Regions from separate parts of the Sanguibacter massiliensis genome, predicted to be linked through region 1. Evidence: predicted binding sites of a transcription regulator. Region 1 holds the regulator's gene; the other holds the start of a gene.
The links. The regulator LexA, encoded in region 1, represses DNA repair genes until DNA is damaged. The targets are predictions, from matches to a motif close to TCGAACANNTGTTCGA.

Region 1 (11,862 bases):
GTCTACACGCTCGCCGACACGGTCGGCTTCGTGAGGTCCCTGCCGCACCAGCTCGTCGAGGCATTCCGCTCGACGCTCGAGGAGGTCGCTGATGCGGACCTCCTCCTCCACGTCGTCGACGCGTCCCACCCGGATCCCGAGGGCCAGATCGCTGCGGTGCGTGAGGTGCTCGCCGACATCCCTGGGGCGCTCGACGTGCCCGAGGTCATCGTCCTCAACAAGGCCGACGTCGCGAACCCGGACGTCGTCGCACGGGTGCGCGGTCGGGAACGACGGACGCTCGTCGTCTCGGCGCACACGGGCCACGGAATCCCCGAGCTCCTCGCGTACATCGCCGCGGCGCTGCCGCGACCCGACCGCGACATCGACCTCACGGTGCCGTACACGCGAGGCGACCTCGTCCACCGGATGCACCACGAGGGCGAGATCGACCTCGAGGAGCACACACCCACGGGTACGCGCCTTCGGGGACGTGCAGGAGAAGCGCTCGCGACAGAGCTCGAGGCCGCTGCGGTCGCCCACAGCCCGTCCTGAGGGAAGCCCGCGGCCGTGCGGTCGTGCGTAGGATGACGCGGTGACCCCGACGCCCGACGACCCCGAGACCGACGTCGCCCGGGAGGTCGGACCGCTTCTCGAGGCTGCGGTCGCGGCCCTCGGCGGAAGCCCCCGCGAGGGGCAGCGCACCATGGCGGAGCGGGTCGCGACGTCGCTCGCGACCGGCGAGCACCTGCTCGTCCAGGCGGGCACCGGCACAGGAAAGTCCCTCGGCTACCTCGTCCCGGCGGTGCACCACGCGGTGACGGCCGGCGAGCGGGTCGTCGTCTCGACCGCGACGCTCGCGCTCCAGCGGCAGGTGCTCACACGCGACCTGCCGCTCGTCGCGGACGCGCTCACGGACCATCTGCCGCGCGCGCCACGGATCGCGCTCCTCAAGGGCTGGCAGAACTACCTGTGCCTCCACAAGGTCGCGGGCGGCTACCCGGAGGAGCCGGGGACAGCGCTCTTCGACCTGCCTGACGCCGCCTCGACACCCGACCCGCTCGACGACGACGGCCCGCGCGACGAGAGCGCGATCAAGCGCCTCGGACGCGAGATCGTCCGGCTGCGCGAGTGGTCCGAGGAGACGACGACGGGCGACCGTGACGACCTCGTGCCGGGCGTGAGCGCCCGCGCGTGGCGGCAGGTGTCGGTGACGAAGATGGAGTGTCTCGGCAACCGTTGCCCCCTCGTCGAGGAGTGCTTCCCGGAGCGGGCGCGCGCGCACGCACGCGAGGCCGACGTCGTCGTCACCAACCATGCGATGCTCGGCATCGCGGCCTCGGGCTCGCCGGGCGTGCTGCCCGAGCACTCGGCGCTCGTCGTCGACGAGGCGCACGAGCTCACGGACCGCATCACGAGCCAGGCGACGCTCGAGCTCTCGACGATGTCAATCGACCAGGCTGCGCGGCTCGCGCGTCGCCAGGGCATCGCGACGGCCGCGCTCGACCGTGCGGCCGCTGATCTCGGCGCGCTCCTCATGGACCTCCCCGAGGGACGTTTCCCGCACGGGCTGCCGGAGGGCGTGCAGGCGGCGGTCGGCGCGGTGCGCGACGAGGCGCGCGAACTGCTCACCGCGCTCAAGCCCGAGCCGAAGTCCGACGCGGACGGGGCGCTCAAGGTTGCGCAGGCGGGGGTGCTCATCCTCTTCGAGACCGCGGAGCGCATGGCGGCGGACCCGTCAGGACACGACGTCCTGTGGTGCTCGCGAGGCTCGTGGGAGGCGGGCGGTGCGACGCGCCTGCACGTCGCCCCCATGAGCGTCTCGGGGCTCGTCCGGACGTCGCTTCTCGCGGAACGCACGGGGGTGTTCACGTCGGCGACGCTGAGCCTCGGTGGTTCGTTCGAGCACGTCGCGCGTTCGCTCGGGCTCGGGACGCCCGACGGCGACGGTCCGGCGACGCCGTGGGACGGCATCGACGTCGGCACGCCGTTCGACTACGCGAAGCAGGGCATCCTCTACATCGCGCGTCACCTGCCCGCGCCAGGGCGCGAGCCCGCGACGGAGGCGCAGCTCGACACGATCGCAGAGCTCGTCGAGGCTGCGGGCGGCCGGACGCTCGGTCTCTTCTCGTCACGACGCGCGGCGGAGACGGTCGCCGCTGCGATGCGGGAGCGGCTCGACGTCCCGGTGCTGTGCCAAGGCGACGACGTCCTGCCGACGCTCGTGCGGCAGTTCGCCGAGGACGAGGCGACGTGCCTCTTCGGCACGCTCTCGCTCTGGCAGGGTGTCGACGTGCCGGGCCGGTCGTGCAGCCTCGTCCTCATCGATCGCATTCCCTTCCCGCGGCCTGACGATCCCGTGCGCTCGGCGCGCACGGAGGCGGTCGCGGCGGCGGGCGGCAACGGGTTCATGTCGGTGTCGGCGACGCATGCCGCGCTCCTCCTCGCCCAGGGCGCGGGACGTCTTGTGAGGACGTCGACGGACCGCGGCGTCGTCGCGGTGCTCGACTCGCGGCTCGCGACCGCACGGTACGGGAGTTTCCTCACGCGCTCGATGCCTCCGCTGTGGCCGACGACGGATCGCGCGGTCGTCCTTGCTGCGCTGAGACGGCTCACGGCCGACGGCTCCGATGGCTAGGCTGGCTTGGACACGCAGGTCGCTCGCGCGGCCGGCCGCTCAACCCTGGAGGAACGATGCCGAACATCACGCCGCACCCCGACGAGCACACGAAGCTGCGGACGACGAAGCTTGCCGTCGTCGGTGCTGGAGCGGTCGGCTCCACGCTCGCCTACGCGGCGCTCATGCGTGGTGCCGCCCGCACGGTCGCGCTCATGGACATCAACGCCGCCAAGGTCGAGGCCGAGGTGCTCGACCTCTCGCACGGCGTGCAGTTCGTACCTGAGGCCCAGGTCATCGGCTCGGACGACGTGTCGGTGTGTGCGGACGCCGACGTCGTCGTCGTCACTGCGGGCGCTAAGCAGAAGCCGGGTCAGACGCGCACGGAGCTCGCGGGCGCGACGATCGACCTCATGAAGAAGATCCTGCCGGGGCTCGTCGCGGCTGCGCCGAACGCGGTCTACATCATGGTGACGAATCCGGTCGACGTCGTCACGTACGCGTCGCTGAAGATCTCGGGCCTGCCGCCGAGCCAGATGTTCGGCTCCGGCACCGTGCTCGACACGTCACGGCTGCGCTTCCTCATCGCTCAGCACTGTGGCGTCGCGGTCCGCAACGTCCACGCCTACATCGCAGGGGAGCACGGCGACACGGAGATCCCGCTGTGGGACTCTGCGACGATCGGAGGCGTGCCGCTCCTCGAATGGAACCGCCAGTCCGAGCACCACGGCCCGCTCAATGACGGGGACCGGGCCCGCATCGCGGACGAGGTCGTCAACTCGGCGTACAAGATCATCGAGGGCAAGGGTGCGACGAACTACGCGGTCGGGCTTGCGGGGACGCGCATCATCGAGGCGATCCTCACGAATGAGCACTCGGTCCTGCCGGTTTCGTCCCTCCTGACGGACTATTACGGGATCTCGGACGTGTGCCTGTCGGTCCCGTCGATCGTCGGGCGTCGTGGCGTCTACGAGCAACTTCAGGTGCCGCTGTCGGACGCCGAGTACGACGGTCTCAAGGCGTCCGCCGACCACCTGCGGGCGGTCGCCCGGGAGTTCGGCTTCTGAGCATGAACGCAGCATGACGAAGGCCCCTCCGCGGAGGGGCCTTCGTCATGTCGTCACGATGCAGCGAATGCAAGGTCCGGCAGGTGTTGCGCGTTCGGCGTCAGAGCGAACGGAGCACGGAGACGACGCGTCCGAGGATCTGGGCGTCGTCGCCGGGGATGGGGGCGTACGCGGAGTTCTGGGGGAGCAGCCAGACGTGCCCCGAGGTGCGCTTGAACGTCTTCACCGTGGCCTCGCCGTCGATCATCGCCGCGACGATCTCGCCGTTCTCGGCGACGGGCTGGCGGCGCACGACGACCCAGTCGCCGTCGCAGATCGCAGCGTCGACCATTGAGTCGCCCTGGACTTTGAGCATGAAGAGGTCGCCGTCGCCGACGAGCTGCCGGGGGAGCGGGAAGACGTCCTCGACGACCTGCTCGGCGAGGATCGGTCCGCCCGCGGCGATCCGCCCGACGAGGGGGACGTACGACGGTGCGGGGCGGGAGTCGTCCTCGGCGGCGGAGTCGTGGGCGATGCGGGGCTCGGCGCTGGACGCAGGCGTGGACGGGACGGCCGTCGCCACGACGCGGGCGTCGTCGGACTGGACGATCTCGAGAGCGCGCGGACGGTGCGGGTCGCGACGCACGTAGCCCTTGCGCTCGAGCGCCTCGAGCTGGTGCTTGACGCTCGACGGGCTTGTGAGGCCCACGGACGCCCCGATCTCCCGCATGGTCGGAGGGTAGCCACGCTCGTCCAGGGACGTGCGGATGCACTCGAGCACGGCGCGCTGACGCCCGGTGAGAGCGCGGCTCGCCGCGGCGGCGGGCGAGATGGGCCCTGGGGTGGTCTGCGTCACGTGATGCTCCCTCGTCGACCCCCGAATGTCGGAGGCTCGTGGTCGGCTGTCCCTCGTCAGCCTAGGGGAGGACGCGGGCGGGTTCAAACATTCGTTCGATCGTGTCTCGACATCCTGTGGCGACCCTGCTAGAAATAGAACAGCAGTTCGACGAACAGGCGTTCGAGCATCGGCTCGACCGACGAAGGAGCATCGAGATGAGCACCATGAGCCTGGCAGCCTCGCCCCGCACGGCCCGTGTCGCGCCGGCGGGTGCTGAGCTCGCGCCGCTGCGTCTCACCCGGCGCGGCCGGATGGTCGTCGCTGTCCTCGTCGCCTTGGTTCTCGGCGGCGTCGCGCTCCTCTTCGCCAACGGCGCGACCGCTGACGTCCCCGAAGGTGCGCGCGCTGTGACGGTGCGGACCGTCGGCGCGGGCGAGTCGCTCTGGGCGATCGCGTCCTCCGTGACGGCTCCGGGCGCGGACGTCCGTGACGCGCTGCGGGAGATTGCCGATCTCAACGGGCTCACCGGTCCGACGCTCGCGGCGGGGCAGCAGCTGGTCGTCCCCGTGCAGGCGGTCGGCTGAGGCACCGCGTCCGGTCTCGGCTCGCCCCAGCGGGCACCGCTGCGCTGCCGCTGCGGTTCGAGGTCGTTCCTCGGCGTGGGCCCGTGGGCGCGCCGCCTTGCACAGCCCCGGGCGTGGGCCTAAGGTCGCGGTGCCAGCCGAAGTGACATCCCGTGAGGACGCTGATGCACTGCCCGTTCTGCCGGAACCCGGACTCCCGAGTCGTCGACTCGCGGACCTCGGACGACGGTCTCTCGATCAAGCGTCGCCGCCAGTGCCCCGAGTGCGGGCGGCGGTTCTCGACCGTCGAGACGTCGAGCCTCACCGTCGTCAAGCGGTCCGGCGCGACTGAGCCGTTCTCGCGCGACAAGGTCGCCGCGGGTGTCCGTAAGGCCTGCCAGGGGCGTCCCGTGAGCGACGACGACCTCGCTCTGCTCTCGCAGCGTGTCGAGGAGTCGATCCGTGGTGCCGGCAGCGCCGAGATCGACGCCAACGAGATCGGCCTCGCGATCCTCGGGCCGCTGCGCGAGCTCGACGAGGTCGCATACCTCCGGTTCGCGAGCGTGTACCAGGACTTCGGCTCGCTTGAGGACTTCGAGGCTGCGATCACCGCACTGCGCGCCGACCGGGAGGACGCCGCTCGCACGGACCTAGCCGACGGGTCGTCGGTGTCGGCACCGTCCGCAGACTGACGCGGCGCAGGCCGGCGCGACGCGGACCGACGCGACGCACACTGGCGCGACGCGTACCTTCACGACGCAGACTGACGCGACGCGTTCCGACGCGATACGGACTGACGGGATGCTGGGGGTCCCGACGCGGGCGCGTCCGCATGCCGCCACTTCCCGCGACCGCGCGCAAAAGGGGTTGGCGCTCAGCTCGCGGACGCGAGAAGGTGGAGTGCCGCACCCGCGGCACCTGACGAGGAGGCGCCCATGGCTGACCACGACGATCGTTCCGTCCCTGAGGACGTCAAGGAGAAGTTCCGCGCGGCCCTCGCCGCGAAGAAGGGCAACGAGCGCTCTGCCGAGGGGGCTGCGAACACCGGCTCCGTCCACGGGTCCGAGACCACGGGCAGCACGCAGCGCACGTTCCGCCGCAAGTCGGGCTGAGTCTCCCGGCCCTGCTCGCGTGGCACGGCTCCACTCGACCGCCTCGACGGGGCGGGCGTGCTGCGCCGTCGCCCGTACGCGACCGGACCCGCGCCCCCAGGGGGCGCGGGTCCGGTCATGTCTGAGGCACGTTCGCCGGAGCCCCGGCGCAGGGTCCTAGTCGAGGACGCGGAGCCTCACGGTCGCCTCGAGTTGCGTGAGCTCGGCGACGACGTCCGCCGAGACGTCCGATCCTGCGTCGGTGACGACGTAGCCGATATCACCACGCGTGCCGAGCAACTGGCCCTCGATGTTAACGTCGTGCGCCGCGAGGATCTGGTTGACCTTCGCGAGGACGCCGGGAACGTTGCGGTGGAGGTACGCGATGCGGCTCGCACCCGTGTTCTCGAGCGCAAGGTTCGGCAGATTGACGGAGAGTGTCGTGGAACCTGTCGTGAGGTAGTCGCGGATCTTCGTCGCGACGAACTGGCCAATCGCCTCCTGGGCCTCCTCCGTCGAGCCGCCCGTGTGCGGGGTGAGGATGACGTTGGGAAGGCCCTGGAGCTCGGAGACGAACGGGTCGCCCTTGCGCTTGGGCTCGTGAGGGAAGACGTCGACGGCGGCGCCGACGATCCGACCCGCGTTGATCTCGTCACGGAGAGCCGCGTAGTCGGGGACGAAGCCGCGCGAGAGGTTGAGGAAGATCGACCCCTGCTTCATCCGCGAGAAGTGCTCCGCCGTGAACATGCCGGCGTTGCCCGCGCGGCCGTCGACGTGGAGCGTGACGATGTCGGACACCTCGAGGAGCTCTTCGAGCGAGGCCATGCGCCGGGCATTGCCGAGCGCGAGCTTTTCGGCGGAGTCGTAGAAGACGACCGACATGCCGAGGTTCTCTGCGAGCACCGAGAGCTGGGTGCCGATGTTGCCGTACCCGATGATGCCGAGGGTGCGGCCGCGGACCTCGTGGGCCCCCGACGCCGACTTGTTCCAGATGCCCGCGTGCATCTCGTCGTTGAAGACGGTGAGGCGCCGCGTGAGGGCGATGATGTCGGCGATCGCGATCTCGACGACCGAGCGCGTGTTCGAGAACGGCGCGTTGAAGGTCGCGATGCCGCGCGTCGCGGCTCCGGCGAGGTCGATCTGGTTCGTTCCGATGCAGAACGCGCCGATGACGCTGAGCTGCGGCGCGTGCTCGAGCACGCGCGGCGTCACCGTGGTCTTCGAGCGGATGCCGAGGATGTCGACGCCGTCAAGGGCGGCGATGAGGTCGTCCTCGTCGAGGGCGCCGGTGCGGTTGACGACCTCGATGCCATGAGACGTGAGGATCTGGGTCGCGAGCGGATGAAGGTTCTCGAGGAGAAGAGCGGTAGGCACGGGGCCAGTATCGACCCGTCCGCGGGTCGGACCAAACGCAGTCCGCACGATGGACCCGGCGGTCCGTCAGGGTGCAGCGACAGCCTCCGCGATGCGAGCGGGAAGGTCGTGCGAGTGCACGAGGTGGAGCCGCTGCGTCGGGCGTGTCATCGCGACGTAGAGGTCGGACGGGGCGAGCTCGTCGGGCTCGACGAGCACGACGACGTCGTACTCGAGACCCTTGACCGTCCGCGGGTCGACGACGGAGACCGGGGCGTCGAGCTCGTCGTCACCGCGCGCGGCCCGCAGCGCGGCGTCGGGGAGGACGTCCCGCAACGCGGCGCGGAGCGCCGCCGACCGACGTGGCTCGGCGACGACGGCGACACGGCCGACGCCGTCGGCCGTGGTCCCGGACCGGACCTCAGCCGCGACGACGCGCGCTGCCTCGTGCGCGACGTCCCTCGACCAGTGGACGTGGAGCGCGTCGTCGACCTCGCGGGCCGACGTCATGGGAGAGACCGGGAGATCCGCAGCGAGGGCGGCGGAACGGGCTGCGTCGGCGACCACCGCGGGCGTCCGGTAGTTGACCGTGAGCTCCTCGAGGCGCCAGGCACCACGCAGGGGACCGTCGAGCATCGCGCGCCACGACCGCGCGCCGCCCGCGGCCGACGTCTGCGCGACGTCGCCGACGATCGTCAGGGAGCGGGTCGGGACGCGCCTCAGGAGCGAGCGCCACGCCATGGCGGTGAGCTCCTGCGCCTCGTCGACGACGACGTGACCGTACGTCCACGTCCGGTCGGCCGCGGCGCGCTCCGCGGTCGTGAGCGACGTGCCGCCCGCGGCGAAACGGTCCGCAAGGACCTCGGCCGAGACGAGAGCCCCGGTGCCCGTGCCCTTGAGGACCTCCTGCGCGTACTCGAGGTCCCGGGCCCGTGCCGCTGCGTCGGCCTTCGCCTGGGCGCGCTCCGCCTGGTCGTCCTCGCCGAGCAGCTCGGCGGCCTCGTCGAGCAGCGGGACGTCCGAGACGGTCCACGGGGAGCCCGGCTCGCGCGCGAGCGCTGCGCGCTGAGCCTCGGAGAGGTGCGGCGCGGCCTCGGCGAGCCGGTGCGGCTTCGCCCACAGGTCCTCGACGAGCCGCTGCGGGGTGAGGGGGAACCAGGCGAGGTTGAGCGTCACCCGCACGTCGCGGTGGGCGCGCAGGTCGTCGAGGACCATGCGGCGGTCCTCCTGCTCGAGCTCGACGCCCGTCGCTCGCCCGTACTGCGTCGCGAGCCGCGAGAGCATCTCCTTGACGAACGTCACGCGGGCGACGTTGTGCGGCTTGTTCGTGCGGCGAGCGCGCGCGGCGGCCTCCCGCACGTCGTCGCGACGGAGGACGAGGTCGACGCCCTCGAGCCGGAACGGGACGTCGTGCTCCGGGATGCGCTGCCGGGCGCGAACGGCACGCGCGACGACGCGTGCCATCGACGCGTCGCCCTTGAGCCGGGCCGCGAGGTCCGTCGGTTCCTCGGCGCGCGCTGAGACGCCCGGCAGGAGGTCACCCATGGTGGTTGCGACGACCCCCGTCTCGCCGAGCGACGGCAGCACCTGGTCGATGTACCGCAGGAACGCCGAGGACGGGCCGACGAGGAGGACGCCCGAGCGTTCGAGGACTCGGCGGTGCGCGTAGAGGAGGGAGGCGGCGCGGTGCAGCGCGACCGCGGTCTTGCCCGTGCCCGGGCCGCCCTGGACGACGAGCGCGCCCGCGAGGTCCGAGCGGATGATGCGGTCCTGCTCGGCCTGGATCGTCGCGACAATGTCGTTCATGCGCCCCGTGCGCTGCGCAGCCATCGCGGCGAAGAGTGCTCCCTCGCCCGAGAGATGGACCTGCTCGTCGCCGAGCGCGTCGAGGTCGAGGACCTCGTCCTCGAGCGAGACGACCTGCCGGGCGCGCGTCACGAGGTGACGGCGGCGCAGCACCCCGTCGGGGTGGACGGCGGTCGCGCGGTAGAACGCCTGGGCCGCAGGCGCTCGCCAGTCCGTGAGGATCGAGCTGTGCTCGTCGTCGGTGAGCCCGATGCGGCCGATGTGCCGGACCTCGCCGTCGGTGAGGTCGAGGCGGCCGAAGCACAGGCGGTCCTCGACGGCCTCGAGCTGGGCGATGCGGTCCTCGTAGAGCGTCGCGAAGGCGTCGCGCTCCGACCTGTTCTGCGGCGACCCCGACGGTCCCGAGCGGCGGACCTTCGCGAGCCGGCCGCGGGTCTGCGCCCGCAGGGTGTCGAGCCGGGCGTACAGCCGGTCGACGACCTCCTGCTCGGAGAGGATCTCGGACGAACGGGACGTTGACACCGGGCCTCCTGGGTCGGGGACGGCGCGACCTGCGCGCACGTGGCCATCCATTATGGTCCCTTGCGGGAGTCCCGGGTTCCGGCAGGTGGCCGCACGGCACGGACGGGAATGCTCTGAGCGCGACGTGCGTTGTCACGCGTGAGGCCCTGGACGGGGCCCGGACGGACGAAGGAGGACCGGTGCTCGACCCGACGGACCTGTACGAGATCGACGAGAGCGTTGCGGCGCGTCTCGGTGCGCACGAGGGCGGCACCGGGCCGGTCCTTCTGCACGCGCTCGAAGGCTTCGTCGACGCGGGCCGGACCGCCGAGCTCGTCTCGGACCACCTCGTCGACGCGTTCGAGACGGAGCGGCTCGTGACCTTCGACGCCGACGAGCTCCACGACTACCGCGGACGGCGCCCGCTCATGGACTACGACGAGGACCGCTGGACGTCGTACGCGGCGCCGCGGCTCGTCGTCGACGTCGCACGGGACGCCGAGGGGACGGCCTTCCTCGTCCTCCACGGCTCCGAGCCGGACCTGCGCTGGGAGCGTGTCGCGACCGGGCTGCAGCAGGTCGTCGACCGTTTCGGCGTCTCGCTCGTCGTCGGTGTCCAGGGCATCCCCATGGCGACGCCTCACACGCGTCCGGTGGGCGCGAGCGTGAGCGCGACCCGCCCGGAGCTCGCGGGCGTCCAGCCGCGGATCTTCGGCAAGGTCCGGGTTCCGGCGAGCTTCGGCGCGATGTTCGAGCGTCGGCTGGGGGAGTCCGGGCACGACGCTGTCGGCCTGACGATGCACGTGCCGCACTACCTCGCACAGGGGCACTTCGCGCCTGCGGCGCTCGAGGCGGTCCGCCGGGTCGAGCACGTCACGGGTCTCTCGCTGCGGGCGCACGACCTCGAGGAAGCCGCGCACGAGGCCGCCGAGGAGATCGCGGAGCGTGCGTCGGGGTCGGACGAGGTGCGTGAGGTCGTCGCCGACCTCGAGCGGCGCTACGACGCGTTCGTCGCGGCGAACGGCGGGACGAACCTGCTCGCCGAGCCTGTCGCGATCCCGTCGGCCGACGAGATCGGGGCGGCGTTCGAGGAGTTCCTCGCGGCGCAGGACACGCCCGACGACGGGCAGCGGCCCGACGAGGGCTGACCTCGGAGGACCGTCGGCCGGTCAGACGTCGCCCGGCTCCTCCACGCGAGGCTCGGCGAGCGCGGGTTCGCTCGTGACGGGCTCGTCGGCGCCGCGCCTGGCGCACCGCGCGGGGTCCTCACGGGGTGCCGCCCCGGCCGCGAAGCGGGTGAGCGCGTCCCCGTCGACGAGGGATGCGGGGACGGCGAGCCGCCGAAGCGCGCGCTCGACGTGCGCCCCGCCGAGGTCGGGGCCGGGCGCGCCTGCGCGGACTGCGGCAAGCACGAGGTTGCCGTAGCGGCGTCCCTTGAGGACTGCGGGCTCGGCGACGAGGGCAACGGAGGTCCAGCGGGTCGGCTCGGGTCCTGCGTCCGGCGCGGGGACGAGCCCCTCGAGAAGGGTGGCGACCTCGGCACGGGCGAGGCGCAGCGGCGCGCGGTCGGCGATGTTCGCGAGGTAGAGGCCGCCGGGGCGCAGTACCCTGCACACGTCGTCGGCCCAGCCCGTGGTCGTGAGATGTGCGGGCGTCGTGTCGCCGGCGAACGCGTCACGGATGACGACGTCGGCGCTGGCCGGGGCTGACGTCGCGAGGGCGGCTCGTCCGTCCTCCGCGCGCAGGCGTAGGACGGGTGAGCGTGGCAGGTCAAACCAGGTGCGGACGAGCTCGAGAAGCGTCGGGTCGGGATCGATCGCGACCTGGCGCGACCCCGGCCGCCGGGCCTCGATCCAGCGGGGCAGGGTGCATCCAGCAGCCCCGACGTGCATGGCGCGCACGGGCCCGGGGGTGACCGCGTCGAGGAGGGCGGCCATGTGCTCCATGTACTCGAACGCGAGGACGCTCGGGTCTTCGTGGACGTAGGAGCTCGGGACCCCGTTGACGAGCACGGTGACCCCGCGGGGGTCGTCGCGGTCGACGATCGCTTCTGCGGTGCCGGTCGTGA
Region 2 (11,862 bases), 1.7 Mb from region 1:
CTTGCGCTGGCGACCCGGCCGCAGGCATGTTCCAGGCGGGCTTCTTCCCGCTGCTGCCCTGCAGCTCGTCGCAGCGACGTGCCGTGAAGGAGCGGCTCGTTCGGCTCCGGTCGGCGTGTGCGGGGAGGCAGCAGGCGACCCGGCGCTCGCGGAGCTTGCGTTCTAGCCCGCGGGCGGCACGGACGACGACGGGCCGGTGAGGGGTGATCCTCGCCGGCCCGTCGTGCTGGGTCATGTGCTCCCGCGCTGTGCCGCGTGTACTTGTGTCATGTGCACGCGGGGCTCCTGACGCTCAGGCGCCTCGTTGCGCAGAGGCCCTGATGCTCAGGTGGTGCGCCGTGCCGGCGTGCCTCAGATGGTCTCCTGGCTGAGGAACGCCTCGAGGGCGTCGAGCGCGGTGACGTCGTCGGGACCGTCGCCCTCGGTGCGGAGCGTGACGACTTCGCCTGCGGCTGCGCCGAGCGTCATGACGCCGAGGATCGAGGCGGCGTCGACGGGCGCGTCCTCGCCGCGCGAGATCGTCACGGCGACGGGCTGCTTGCCGGCCTCCTGGACGAACATCGCGGCCGGGCGGGCGTGGAGCCCCTCGAGAATCGCGACGGTGACAGTACGTTCCATGGTCGAGCTCCTTCGCTCCGTGTGTGTATCGGGTTGATCCTAGGTGCTGCGAGGCCCTCTGGTCTAGACCACTCCCCGAGTGTATTCCGTGGGACGATCGTGCCTGCCGCGCGGCGCCGCGCGCGGGCCCCCGTAGCCCAACCGGCAGAGGCAGTCGGCTTAAACCCGACGCAGTGTGGGTTCGAGTCCCACCGGGGGCACCGACTTTCGGTAGCTGTGCCGCGATGTCCGTCGTTCCTGGCATGCTTGGACCAGTTCCGCACGCGTCGGGACGAGCGGGAACGATGTGGGGACCGCGCGCGTTCCACCACACAGAACGCGCAACAACGCGAGCAGCCCGGACGACCGCCCGGACTGTGACGACTGCCAGGAGGAACAGTGAGCAACCCCGTCTTCACGTCGAGCCGGGCCTTCCAGGACCCCGTGCAGCAGCGCGGGAACCAGGCTCAGGGCTACGACTACGGCACCGCGGCGTCCGCCGCGACGCTCGAGAACATGTACGCGCAGCCGTCGGCCACGCCCGTGCAGACGAACCGTCTTACGTACGACGACGTCATCGTCAAGACCGGCGGGCTCCTCGCGCTCGTCGTCATCGCGGCAGCCGTCTCCTGGCAGCTGTCGCCCGCGATGCCCGGCCTGTACATCGCCGGCGCGATCATCGGTTTCGTCCTCGCGCTCATCAACATCTTCAAGAAGTCGCCGAGCCCCGCGCTCATCATGGGCTACGCCGTCGCCGAGGGTGTCTTCCTCGGTGGACTCTCGGTCTTCCTCGACACGATCTACCCGGGCGTCGCCATGCAGGCGCTCATCGCGACCGTCGTCACCTTCGCCGTCGTCCTCATCGGATTCAAGAGCGGCAAGCTCCGCACCTCACCGAAGCTCACGAAGATGTTCTTCATCGCGATGATCTCCTACGCGGCGTTCTCGCTCGTCAACCTCGGGCTCATGCTCTTCGGCGCGACCGACACCGCTTGGGGTCTGCGCTCCGGCGTCGAGATCGCCGACTTCCCGCTCGGCGTCATCATCGGTGCCGTCGCGGTCCTCCTCGCGTCCTACTCGCTCGTCATGGACTTCGAGCAGATCAAGCACGGCGTCGAGGTCGGCGTCGCCCGCAACCTCGCCTGGGCGTTCGCGTTCGGCCTCGTCGTGACGCTCGTCTGGCTGTACGTCGAGTTCCTGCGCATCTTCGCGATCCTCGCCGGTCGCGACTGACGTCAGCACCAGGCGCGACGGCTCACTGACCAACGCGGCTGCACGCTTCCCGACGCGGCTGCCCCTCTTCCGGGGCAGCCGCGTCGTTGCATGCGCTGCAGCGCACTGTGCCTCAGGCTGCCTGCGGGGGCCGTTGGGCTGCCCACGGTGGTCCTCGGTTGACCGGGGTGGCCATCTGGTCGTGTCGACCGGGATGGCCGTCTGGTCGTGTCGACCGGGATGGCCGTCTGGCCGTGTCGACCGGGATGGCCGTCTGGCCGTGTCGACCGGGATGGCCGTCTGGCCGTGTCGACCGGGATGGCCGTCTGGCCGTGTTGACCGGGATGGCCGTCTGGCCGTCCGCGGTGGTACTCGGGCTGGCACGCCGGCCGTCGGGCTGCCCACAGTGGGGGAGGCCCGCGCTGGGAGCACGGTTGGGGGAGCGATGGATGCACTGCGCGGCACCACGTGTAGACCTGCGCCCGGCCCACTACCCTTGACCGAGGCCTCGCGACCGCGAGGCGCTACCACGACGAGAGGTTCGACACCGTGGCAACCCTTCCCCAGGCATCCGGCGGCTTCGGCGACAAGCCGGTGCTGACCTTCCCCGACACCGAGGCTCCCGCTGAGCTCGAGGTCCAGGTCCTCGTCCAGGGCACGGGCGACACCATCGAGGCCGGCGACAACATCGTCGTCAACTACCTCGGCCAGACGTGGGGCGGGCACGTCTTCGACAACTCCTACGACCGCGGCTCGGCGATCGACTTCCCGATCGGCCTCGGCCGGGTCATCGGCGGCTGGGACGAGGGCCTCGTCGGCAAGCAGGTCGGCTCGCGCGTCCTCCTCTCGATCCCGCCGCACCACGGCTACGGCTCGCGCGGCGTCCCGCAGGCCGGTATCGGTGGCGACGACGTCCTCGTCTTCGTCGTCGACATCCTCGGCACCAACTGAGCGCAGCAGCGCGTTTGTCCTCGGGGGCGGCCATCGCGGCCGCCCCCGAGGTGTATCTGGGCACGTCCCGGAGCGTCGTGACGTGGCCTGTCGCGCCACCGGGTCCGCCGTACCCAGAGACTCGTCAGGAGTCAGAGGCTCATCAGGAGTCAGAGACTCGTCTGGTGCCCAGGGAACCGTCACAAGGGGACGGGGTCGTCGGGGGCCCTTCCGGTGTCGCTTGAAGGGCCGGACGGTGCGCGGCCCTGGTTTTCGTTCCCGACCTGGTTCTCGTCCTCGGCCGAAGCGTGAGGCGGCACTTCTGAGGTGTTCGCGCGGGGATCGGCGATCATGCCCGTGGTGGCCATCGCCTGTGATGGCGTCGGCGGATCTGTGGGCGGGGTGCCGCGAGTGATGTCGTTGGCCCCGCCGATCGCGGCGCGCGTCGTGCTGGCGCGTCCTGTGGGTGAGGTCCAAGTGAGCGTCGAGGGGCGGAGCCGTCCTGCGCCTGGTTCGTCGGCCACCTGGACCGACCAGGATCCTGCGTGCTTGAGTCGATGGTGCATCCGGCAGAGGTGAGCGAGGTTCGACGCGGACGTGGACCCGCCCTCCTCCCAAGCCTCGACGTGGTCGAGGTCGCACGCCTCGGCGCGACGGCGACACAGCGGGAACCGGCACGTCTCGTCGCGGAGCTGCGCGAAGACGCGCAGGTGCGACGGGACGCGGTATGTCGACCTCGACATGTCGAGCGGTACTCCCGTGTGCGGATCGGTGAGGATTCGCCGCAATGACGGACTCTGTGCGGCAAGCGCTCGAGCCGTGTCCCGGTCGATCGGGCCCGCCCCGACGAGCTCGCCGTGCGCCGCGTCTCGATGCTCGCCGTGCGCCGCGCCCCGATGCTCGACGTCAGGACCTGGCCCGTCAGTGTCGCCGTGGAGCAGCGGGTCCTCGGCGAGCCAGTCGACGGGGACGAGAACGGCAACTGTCGGCACGATGCCGTAGATATCGATGTCGCAGGCCGCGGACGCAGCGTGTGCATCGTCGTCCCCGAGGGCCTCCGCGTGAGCGGCCTCTAGCATGCGCTGCTGGCTGCCGGTGAGACCGGCCGGAGTCTTACCGGCCGGTGTCTGACCGGCCGGTGTCTGACCGGCCCGCGTCTGAGCGCCGGGTGCCTGTCCTGTGGCCGCCTGGCCGGCCGGCGTCGGACCGTCTCCGGACTCATCGGCAGCAGCCTGGTCCTGCGCGCTCTCGCGTACCCGCGCCGCCGACGTCCCGTGTCCAGCGTCGTGATGCGGGATGAGCAGGGCGCTGTCGGCGAGTGCATACGCCATGAGTGCGTCGGCGCGGAGCTGGGAGAGCGTCCGCGGGTCCTCGGGGGAGCGGGCCGCCATCGCGGCATCCGTGCAACGGTTGTAGATCGCGTGCGCGGCGACCGCTGGCAGATGGGCCGTGAGGGTCGACATACCGTCGCGTGGCGGCGTGAGGAGCACGTGACGACCTGCGCGTGCGCGACGGTGCCGGACGTCGACCGACTCCGGGTGGTGCAGTTCGCGACGGCGCCGGGCGAACGACTGGAGACCGGCGGCCGTAACCGTCGGAGCCTTCTCGAGGATCTCGGACTCGAGCGTCGTACGCGCTTCCGGCGGAAGCGTTGTGAGCTCCTCGAGCGCGACCGTGACGTGCCGTTCCGAGACCTGGCCGTCGAGGAGCGCCTTCCAAAGCCGGGGGTGCTCCTCGGCGGTCGTCCGCGCGTCCTCCCAGGCGCGCCTCACCGAGCCTTCCGGCATGCGGAGTGTCGTGGCGACCTCCGCGATACCTGAGCGGTGCGCGGCCTCGACCGCTCGTGAGGACGCGAGCGCGATGTCGGGGACGCGCTCCGCGTGCGCCGCCTCCTGGTCGGCGAGCACGCCGAGGTGCGCGAGGGCTCGCGCCTTCATCGCGGCGGCCGTCCGGATGGTGCGCTCGGCCTGCTCGACGGCGCGCAGGACGACGTCCTGGAGCTCGCGCAGGCGGATGCCCTCCTCCACCCAGGCCGCGTGGCTGTCGGGTGGGGGAGCATCGCTGCGATCGCGGTGCACGCGACCCTGCTCGTCCGCCATATGACAGATTCTACCGAACAGGTGTTCGATTTGTTCGTCGCAAGTCGCTGGCATCGGGGTGAGATGCATCGCGCGAGAGGGTGAGGTGAGGGTGGGGTGTGCATGGCGCCCTGGACGCGAGCGACGATGCGGCTCTGTCGCAGGGAGACCGCGTCCGCAGCCCCGCGTCCGCAGCCCCGCGTCCGCAGCCCCGCGTCCGCAGCCCCGCGTCCGCAGCCCCGCGTCCGCAGCCCCGCGTCCGCAGCCCCGCGTCCGCAGCTCCGCCCCGCAGACGCGTCCCGCGCTCCATACCCCGCGCTCCGTACCCCGCGTCCGCAGCCCCGCGCCCGCAGACGCGTCCCGCGCTCCGTACCCCGCGTCCCGAGCGCCGCGCTCCGCGCCACGCGCGCCGTGGCACGCGCTCCGTACCCCGCGTCCCGAGCGCCGCGTCCCGAGCGCCGCGCCCCGCGCCACGCGCGCCGTGGCACGCGCTCAGTGCCCCCGTACCCCGTGCTCCGTACCCCGCGCTCCACACCCCACACCCCGGGCTACTCTCGACCCATGCGAGTCGGCCTGTGCATCCTCCCCCAGTTCCGCTGGACCGAGGCCGCGCCCATGTGGCGCGACGCCGAGGACCTGGGCTTCGCGCACGTGTGGACGTACGATCACCTCGCGTGGCGCTCGCTCGCCGACGAGCCCTGGTTCGCCACTGTCCCGACGCTCACCGCCGCGGCGCTCGCCACGACGACGATCCAGCTCGGCACCTTCGTCGCGACCCCCAACTACCGCCACCCCGTGACGTTCGCCAAGGACGTCCTCACGCTCGACGACATCTCCGGTGGCCGCATGCTCCTCGGCCTCGGCGCAGGCGGCGGCGGTTTCGACGCGGCGGTGCTCGGGCAGGAGCCGCTCACCCCGGGGCAGAAGGTCCGTCGCCTCGACGAGTTCTGCGACCTGCTCACGACGATGCTCACGCAGCCCGTCACCGACCACGACGGCGAGTTCTACACCGCCGTCGGCGCCCGCACGTACCCGGGACCGCTCGCCGCCCCGCCGCCGATGCTCGTCGCTGGCAACGGCCCGCGCGCCCTCGACGTCGTCGTCCGCCACGGCCAGGGCTGGGTGACGACGGGCATTGAGCAGGTCGACGACGTCGACGCGTGGTGGCAGAGCCTCGCAACCCTCAGCGGCCGACTCGACGACGCGCTCGAGCGTGCCGGCCGCAGCGACGCCGTCGCCGACCACGAGCTCTTCCCGCGCTATCTCAACCTCGACACGTTCACGTACTCGCTCGAGTCCGTCGGCAAGTTCGACGACATGGTCGGGCGCGCCGCCGAGCTCGGCTTCACCGACGTCGTCGTCCACCGACCGCGCACGGACGGCATCTACGCGGGCGACCCCGCGATCCTCGAACGGCTCACGCTGGACTGAGCCGGCGGAGCGTCCGGCGTGAGCACGCCGGTCCGTCGGACCGGGACGTGCGAGGCGCTCGCTCTCAGCTGCCCGACGCTCTGTTCCCCGGCGCTCTGTTGCCCGACGCTCTGCTGCCCGGCGCTCTGTTGCCCGGCGCTCAGCGCCGCACCGACCGCGTCACCGTGAACTTCGGTGTCCGCGAGACCTGCGTCGTCGGGCCGACGACCCGCTCGAGCGACGGTCGGTATCGCAGGTGGGAGTTCCACACGGCCCACAGCTCGCCCCCGGGCCGCAGCACGCGTGCGGCCGCGCGGAACATCGCCTCGGCGATGTCCGTGCTCACGACGGTGCCCGCGTGGAACGGCGGGTTGCAGACGACGACGTCGACGGATGCGTCGGGCACGGACGCCGCCGCGTCGTCGTGCAGCGTCGTCACCCGGTTGCCGACGCCGTTCGCCGCAGCCGTCGCCGCCGCCGAGAGGACGGCGGCCGCGGAGCGGTCCGTCGCGACGACGTGCGCGTGGGGGACACGCAGGGCGACGACGGTCGCGAGCACACCCGTTCCGCATCCGAGGTCGAGGACCCGCACCGGTGAGAGCCCCGGCGCGGCGCTCGACCCGACGAGCTCGTCGAAGACCTCGACCAGGGCACGCGTGCCGATGTCGAGGTTCGGCCCCGCGAAGGCAGCGCCGTGCGCGACGACATCGAGATTCCCGTCGAGTCCCGCACCGGCGGGAACCTCGACGCGCGCCCGTCGAGGGAACTTCAGGTGCCCAGGCGGTGCCGCGACAGGGCGACGTGCGACGAGCGCCCGCGCCTTGCCGTGCGCGAGCGTCGCTGACACCTCCGCGAAGCGCACCGCGAGCACGTCGTTCATGCTGCGGCTCATGTGCTTGAGCCGACCCGTCGCGAGCAGCACGACGTCCGGCGCCGCATGGTCGGCGACGAGGTCCGCGAGCTCGGCGAGCGCGTCGAGCGACCGGGGGAGACGCGCGAGGACGACCCGGGTCCCGGCGACCGACGCCGGGTCGAGGGCAGCGACCACGTGCACGCGCGAGGGGTCGACCGGCAGCCGGAGACTCGCGACCGACGCCGGGTCGAGGGGAGCGACCACGTGCACGCGCGAGTGGTCGTTCGCCAGCCCAAAACTCGCGACCTCCGCCGCGTTGAGGTGGATCGCCCGTTCGCTCGTCACCGTGTCCGTCGCGACGCGCACATCCGGAGCACCGAGGGCGAGCGCGCCGAGGGCGAGCGCCCCGTAGCCGTCGTCGAGCACCGCGACCTCGCCCGGACCCGACGACGTGAGGAGCTCGCGCGCCTCAGCGAGGACGAGCCGGTCGGCGGCGTCGGCCGCGACGAGCTCGGGCGCCTCGACGTCAGGGCGACGCCGGAGGGCGCCGAGCATCGCGAGGACGTCGGCAGGGAGGGCGTGGGCCATGCGTCGATTCTCCCGCACCGGAGGCGGGGCCCCGTCGCACGATGAGACGACGCTCAGCGGGCGTCGCGAGCGCCCTTCCCCTGCGCACCGCGCGCAGGGTCACCCTTGGTGCCACGCTGCGCGTCACGCTCGCGGATGCGCTCCTCCTCGGCGCGGACCTCGGCCTGGATCTTGCGCTCGCGGACGAGCCACTCGGGGTTCTTCTCGCGGAGCTCGGTGATCTGCTCGGTTGTGAGGGCGTCCGAGACGCCGCCGCGCGCGAGACCCGAGATCGAGACCCCGAGGCGTGCCGCGACGACCGGACGCGGGTGCGGTCCGTTCTGACGCAGCTCGACGAGCCACTGCGGAGGGTCTGTCTGCCACGCGTCGAGTTCGTCGCGCGTGATGAAACGCTGCTGGAACTCCTCCGGCGTCGCGGGCAGGTAGACGCCCAGCTTCTTCGCCGCGGTCGCGGCCTTCATCGCCTGAGGGTGCTTACTCACGGGGACCATCCTACCGAGCAGGAAGAGGCTCCCCCCACCACGACGGCGGAATGCCGTCGTCACCGGCCCCGCACACGCGCACCCGCGTGACATCATCGTCGCGGACGGCACCCTCGTCGTGACCGACCCAGCACGAGCGAGCCCGCACAGCACAGCAGGAGGCAGGCCTCGCTGCGGAGCGGCGTTCTCAGCCGAGCCCGGCGTCCCGCACGCAGTTGGCGATCTGCACGCGATTGTCGACGTCGAGCTTCGTGAAGATGCGCCCGACGTGCGACTTCACGGTCGGCACGCTCATGAAGAGCTCGGCCGCGACCTCGGTGTTCGACAGACCGCGCGCGACGGCGAGCGCGACCTCGCGCTCCCGCTCCGTGAGCTGCGCGAGCCGTTCGAGAGCCTCGGCGGAGCGCGACGGCGCGTCGCCCGTCGCGGCGGCGATGAGGCGGCTCGTCACGGTCGGCGAGAGGATCGGCTCGCCCGTGGCGGTGCGCAGGACAGCGTCGACGAGGCGGTCCGGCGGCGTGTCCTTGAGGAGGAAACCGTCGGCCCCGTGCCGCAGGGCCTCGAGCACCGTGTCGTCGGTGTCGAACGTCGTGAGGACGAGGACCCGCAGCGCGGGCCAGCGCGACCGCAGCGCGCGGGCCGTCGCGAGCCCGTCACGGCGCGGCATGCGCACGTCAAGCAGGACGAGGTCGGGGGAGGTGGCCGCGATGACGTCCTCGGCCTCGAGCCCGTCGGCCGCCTCGCCGACGATCTCGATCTCGCGGGAGCCGCCGAGGATCATGCGCAGGCCGGAGCGCACGAGGGCGTCGTCGTCGACGACGACGACGCGGACGCGGGACGGGACGTGGTCGCTCATGGTGCTGAGGATCTCATGAACCGTCGGGCTCACCGTGACCACGGCAGCCACGCGCGGACGACGAAACCGCCCGTCGCGTCGTCGCCGGCGTCGAGCGTGCCGCCGAGGAGCGTCACGCGCTCGTGGAGGCCCCGCAGCCCGTGGCCCGACGCCGGCAGGCGCGCGTCGAGGGCCATCCCGAGCACCGACGCCGCGTCGGCACGGGCAGGTAGCCCCGGCATGCCGCGCGTGCCCGGCGTGCGGACCATGACGGTGAGCCCGTCGTCCGGCGATCCGACGATCCGCACGACGACGGGTGACGCCGGCGCATGCTTGCGGGCGTTCGTGAGTCCCTCCTGGACGACGCGGTATGCGGTGCGGGCCGTCGAGCCTGCGAGCGTCGCCGCCTCGTCCGTCACGGACGGCGTCATGCCGAAGTCGACGTGTGCGCCGAGAGCGCGCGCGTCCGCGACGAGGTCGTCGATCCGCTCGAGCGTCGGCTGCGGGGCGTCGGTCGCGCTCGCCTCCGTGCCGACGCGCAGGACGCCGAGGACCTCCCGCAGCTCCTCGAGCGCGCGGTGCGCGTTGTCACGAACGATGCCCGCCGACTCCCGCACCTCCTCGGGCGAGAGGTCCGTGCGGTAGGCGAGCGCCCCTGCGTGCATCGCGACGAGCGACACGCGATGCGCGAGGACGTCGTGCATCTCGTGGGCGATCGCCGCGCGCTCCTGGGCGCGTGCCCGTTCCGCGTCGGTCGCCCGCGCCTGCTCCGCGGCCTCGGCACGCGACTGGAGGGTCCACACGAGCTCGCGCCGCGCCCCGATGTACAGGCCGATGCCGACGACGAGGACCGTCGAGACGACCTGGGTGAGCACGACGACCCACCACGGCATGTCCGGCAATCCGTCGACCAGGTAGAACGACGTGAACGACGCCACGCAGTACGTCACCGTCACCGGGACGACCTCGATCGTGCGGCGGCGCGCGCACACCGAGACGACGGCGAGCGTCGCGGCGAAAGCCGCCGTCGCGGAGAACGTCGTCATGAGGGTGAGCACGAGCGCGATCGTCAACGGCCACCGTCGGCGGAACCAGATGAGCACCCACGACAGGGCGCCGAGCGCGAAGTCGAAGGCCTCGCGCGGCGTCGTCGTGTACTCGATGCTCGTGCCCGCAGCCTCCGGCAGCGTGACGCCGAACGCCACGAACGCGCCGACGACGACGAGGACGAACCGCCAGGTGCGGCCCCACACGGTGAGCGGCGGCGCCGGGACCGGAGGCTTGGCCGCGAGCCGGGCGAGGACGGGGGGAAGACGCACCCCACGAGCCTACTGAGCGCACGGCGCGGCGTGGAGCGACCGCAGGAGGGGGTGCGCGCCGCGACCTCCGACCAGGGTCGGAGGCTCGCGACCGTGGGAGGGTGCATCCGCGACCGGAGGGGAGGTCGGCTCGCGACCGTCGTCGTCGCGCACGTCGACGGCGGACCGATGCCTCGCGGGCCCCGCTGGCGGGAACGTGGAGCCATGATCACAGTCACGCACCTCACCAAGCGCTTCGGCCGCGTCACCGCGGTCGACGACGCCTCGTTCTCGGCCCTCCCGGGCCGTGTCACGGGCCTGCTCGGTCCGAACGGCTCCGGCAAGACCACGACGCTGCGCACTCTCGTCGGGCTCGTCCGCCCGACGTCCGGGAGCGTGACGATCGCCGGTCGCCCCTACGCCTCCCTGCCCAACCCTGGGCGGAACGTCGGCACGATGCTCGACGCCGACGCCCTTCACGCGGGCCGCACTGGCCGCGAGGAGCTGCGGCTCGCCGCCGGCATCCTCGGCCTGCCCGCGAGCCGCGTCGACGACGTCCTCGAGATCGTTGGCCTCACCCCGGCCGAGGCGAAGCGCCGGACCCGCACCTACTCGCTCGGTATGCGCCAGCGCCTCGGCCTCGGCCTCGCGCTCCTCGGCGACCCCGAGGTTGTCGTCCTCGACGAGCCCGCCAACGGCCTCGACCCCATGGGCATCCGTTGGATGCGCACCCTCCTGCGCGACTTCGCGTCCGAGGGACGCACCGTCCTCCTCTCGAGCCACCTCCTCACCGAGATGCAGACCGTGTGCGACGACGTCGTCGTCGTCGGCCACGGACGCGTCCTCGCGCAAGGCACGACCGCAAGCTTCGTCGAGTCCGACGGCAACCTCGAGGAGGCGTTCGTGCGCCTCACCGCGGGCACCGACCGCGAGCGGATCCAGCAGTGAACGCCCGCGTCACCCTGCCCGTCCCCGCCCCGTCCAGCAAGGAGAACCTCCGATGAGCGCCCTGCTCGCCCACGCACCCGTCCCCTTCCTGCGCGTCTGGAGCGCCGAGAACCGCAAGGTCGTCAACACCCGCGCCGGCGCCGTCTTCCTCGGCCTCATCGCCCTCGCCGTCGTCGGCATGTCCGTCGTCATGGCGATCTGGCCCGGAGACTCGGAGCTGACGTTCGGGCTCCTCGTCAACGGCTCCGCGAGCATGGGGCTCGCGATGTTCATGCCGATCCTCGCGATCCTCGCCGTGACGTCCGAGTTCTCGCAGCGCACACTCGCCGTGACGTTCGCGCTCGAGCCGCGGCGTGGCCGTGTTGTCGCCGGCAAGATCGCGGCGGCCCTCACGACCACGGCCGTCCTCCTCGTTGTCGCCGTCGCGGTCGCCGCCGTCGTCCTCCTCGGCGCTGCTGCCGTCCGCGGGGAGACCGCCGTGTGGGACATCGAGGGCGGGGTCTTCGTGGGGACGCTCCTCACGCTCGTCCTCGTCGTCCTCCAAGGCACCGCCTTCGGCCTGCTGCTGCGCTCAACGCCGCTCGCGATCATCACCTACCTCATCCTGCCGTCCGTGTTCGGGTTCGTGACG

Region 2: a site for LexA is predicted at 4,852-4,867, ahead of C1729_RS12680 (HNH endonuclease signature motif containing protein). Genes of this name have one in related genera too.

Annotation. Positions count from the first base shown of each region.
Region 1 is NZ_LT964979.1:1,029,327-1,041,188, reverse strand. Features, by position in the region: gene hflX (GTPase HflX) at 1-534, shown strand, start outside; gene C1729_RS04855 (ATP-dependent DNA helicase) at 575-2,617, shown strand; gene C1729_RS04850 (L-lactate dehydrogenase) at 2,674-3,663, shown strand; gene lexA (transcriptional repressor LexA) at 3,764-4,498, opposite strand; gene C1729_RS04840 (LysM peptidoglycan-binding domain-containing protein) at 4,696-5,064, shown strand; gene nrdR (transcriptional regulator NrdR) at 5,229-5,735, shown strand; gene C1729_RS14530 (DUF5302 domain-containing protein) at 5,979-6,155, shown strand; gene serA (phosphoglycerate dehydrogenase) at 6,312-7,508, opposite strand; gene C1729_RS04825 (HelD family protein) at 7,575-9,866, opposite strand; gene C1729_RS04820 (PAC2 family protein) at 9,995-10,942, shown strand; gene C1729_RS04815 (spermidine synthase) at 10,964-11,862, opposite strand, start outside.
Region 2 is NZ_LT964979.1:2,748,605-2,760,466, forward strand. Features, by position in the region: partial or broken gene C1729_RS15120 (PTS transporter subunit EIIC) at 1-35, shown strand, start outside; gene C1729_RS12660 (HPr family phosphocarrier protein) at 352-618, opposite strand; tRNA gene C1729_RS12665 (tRNA-Leu) at 745-818, shown strand; gene C1729_RS12670 (Bax inhibitor-1/YccA family protein) at 997-1,830, shown strand; gene C1729_RS12675 (FKBP-type peptidyl-prolyl cis-trans isomerase) at 2,359-2,760, shown strand; gene C1729_RS12680 (HNH endonuclease signature motif containing protein) at 2,940-4,838, opposite strand; gene C1729_RS12685 (LLM class flavin-dependent oxidoreductase) at 5,379-6,248, shown strand; gene C1729_RS12690 (class I SAM-dependent methyltransferase) at 6,388-7,668, opposite strand; gene C1729_RS12695 (DUF5997 family protein) at 7,722-8,129, opposite strand; gene C1729_RS12700 (response regulator) at 8,338-9,006, opposite strand; gene C1729_RS12705 (sensor histidine kinase) at 9,036-10,304, opposite strand; gene C1729_RS12710 (ATP-binding cassette domain-containing protein) at 10,509-11,231, shown strand; gene C1729_RS12715 (ABC transporter permease) at 11,284-11,862, shown strand, end outside.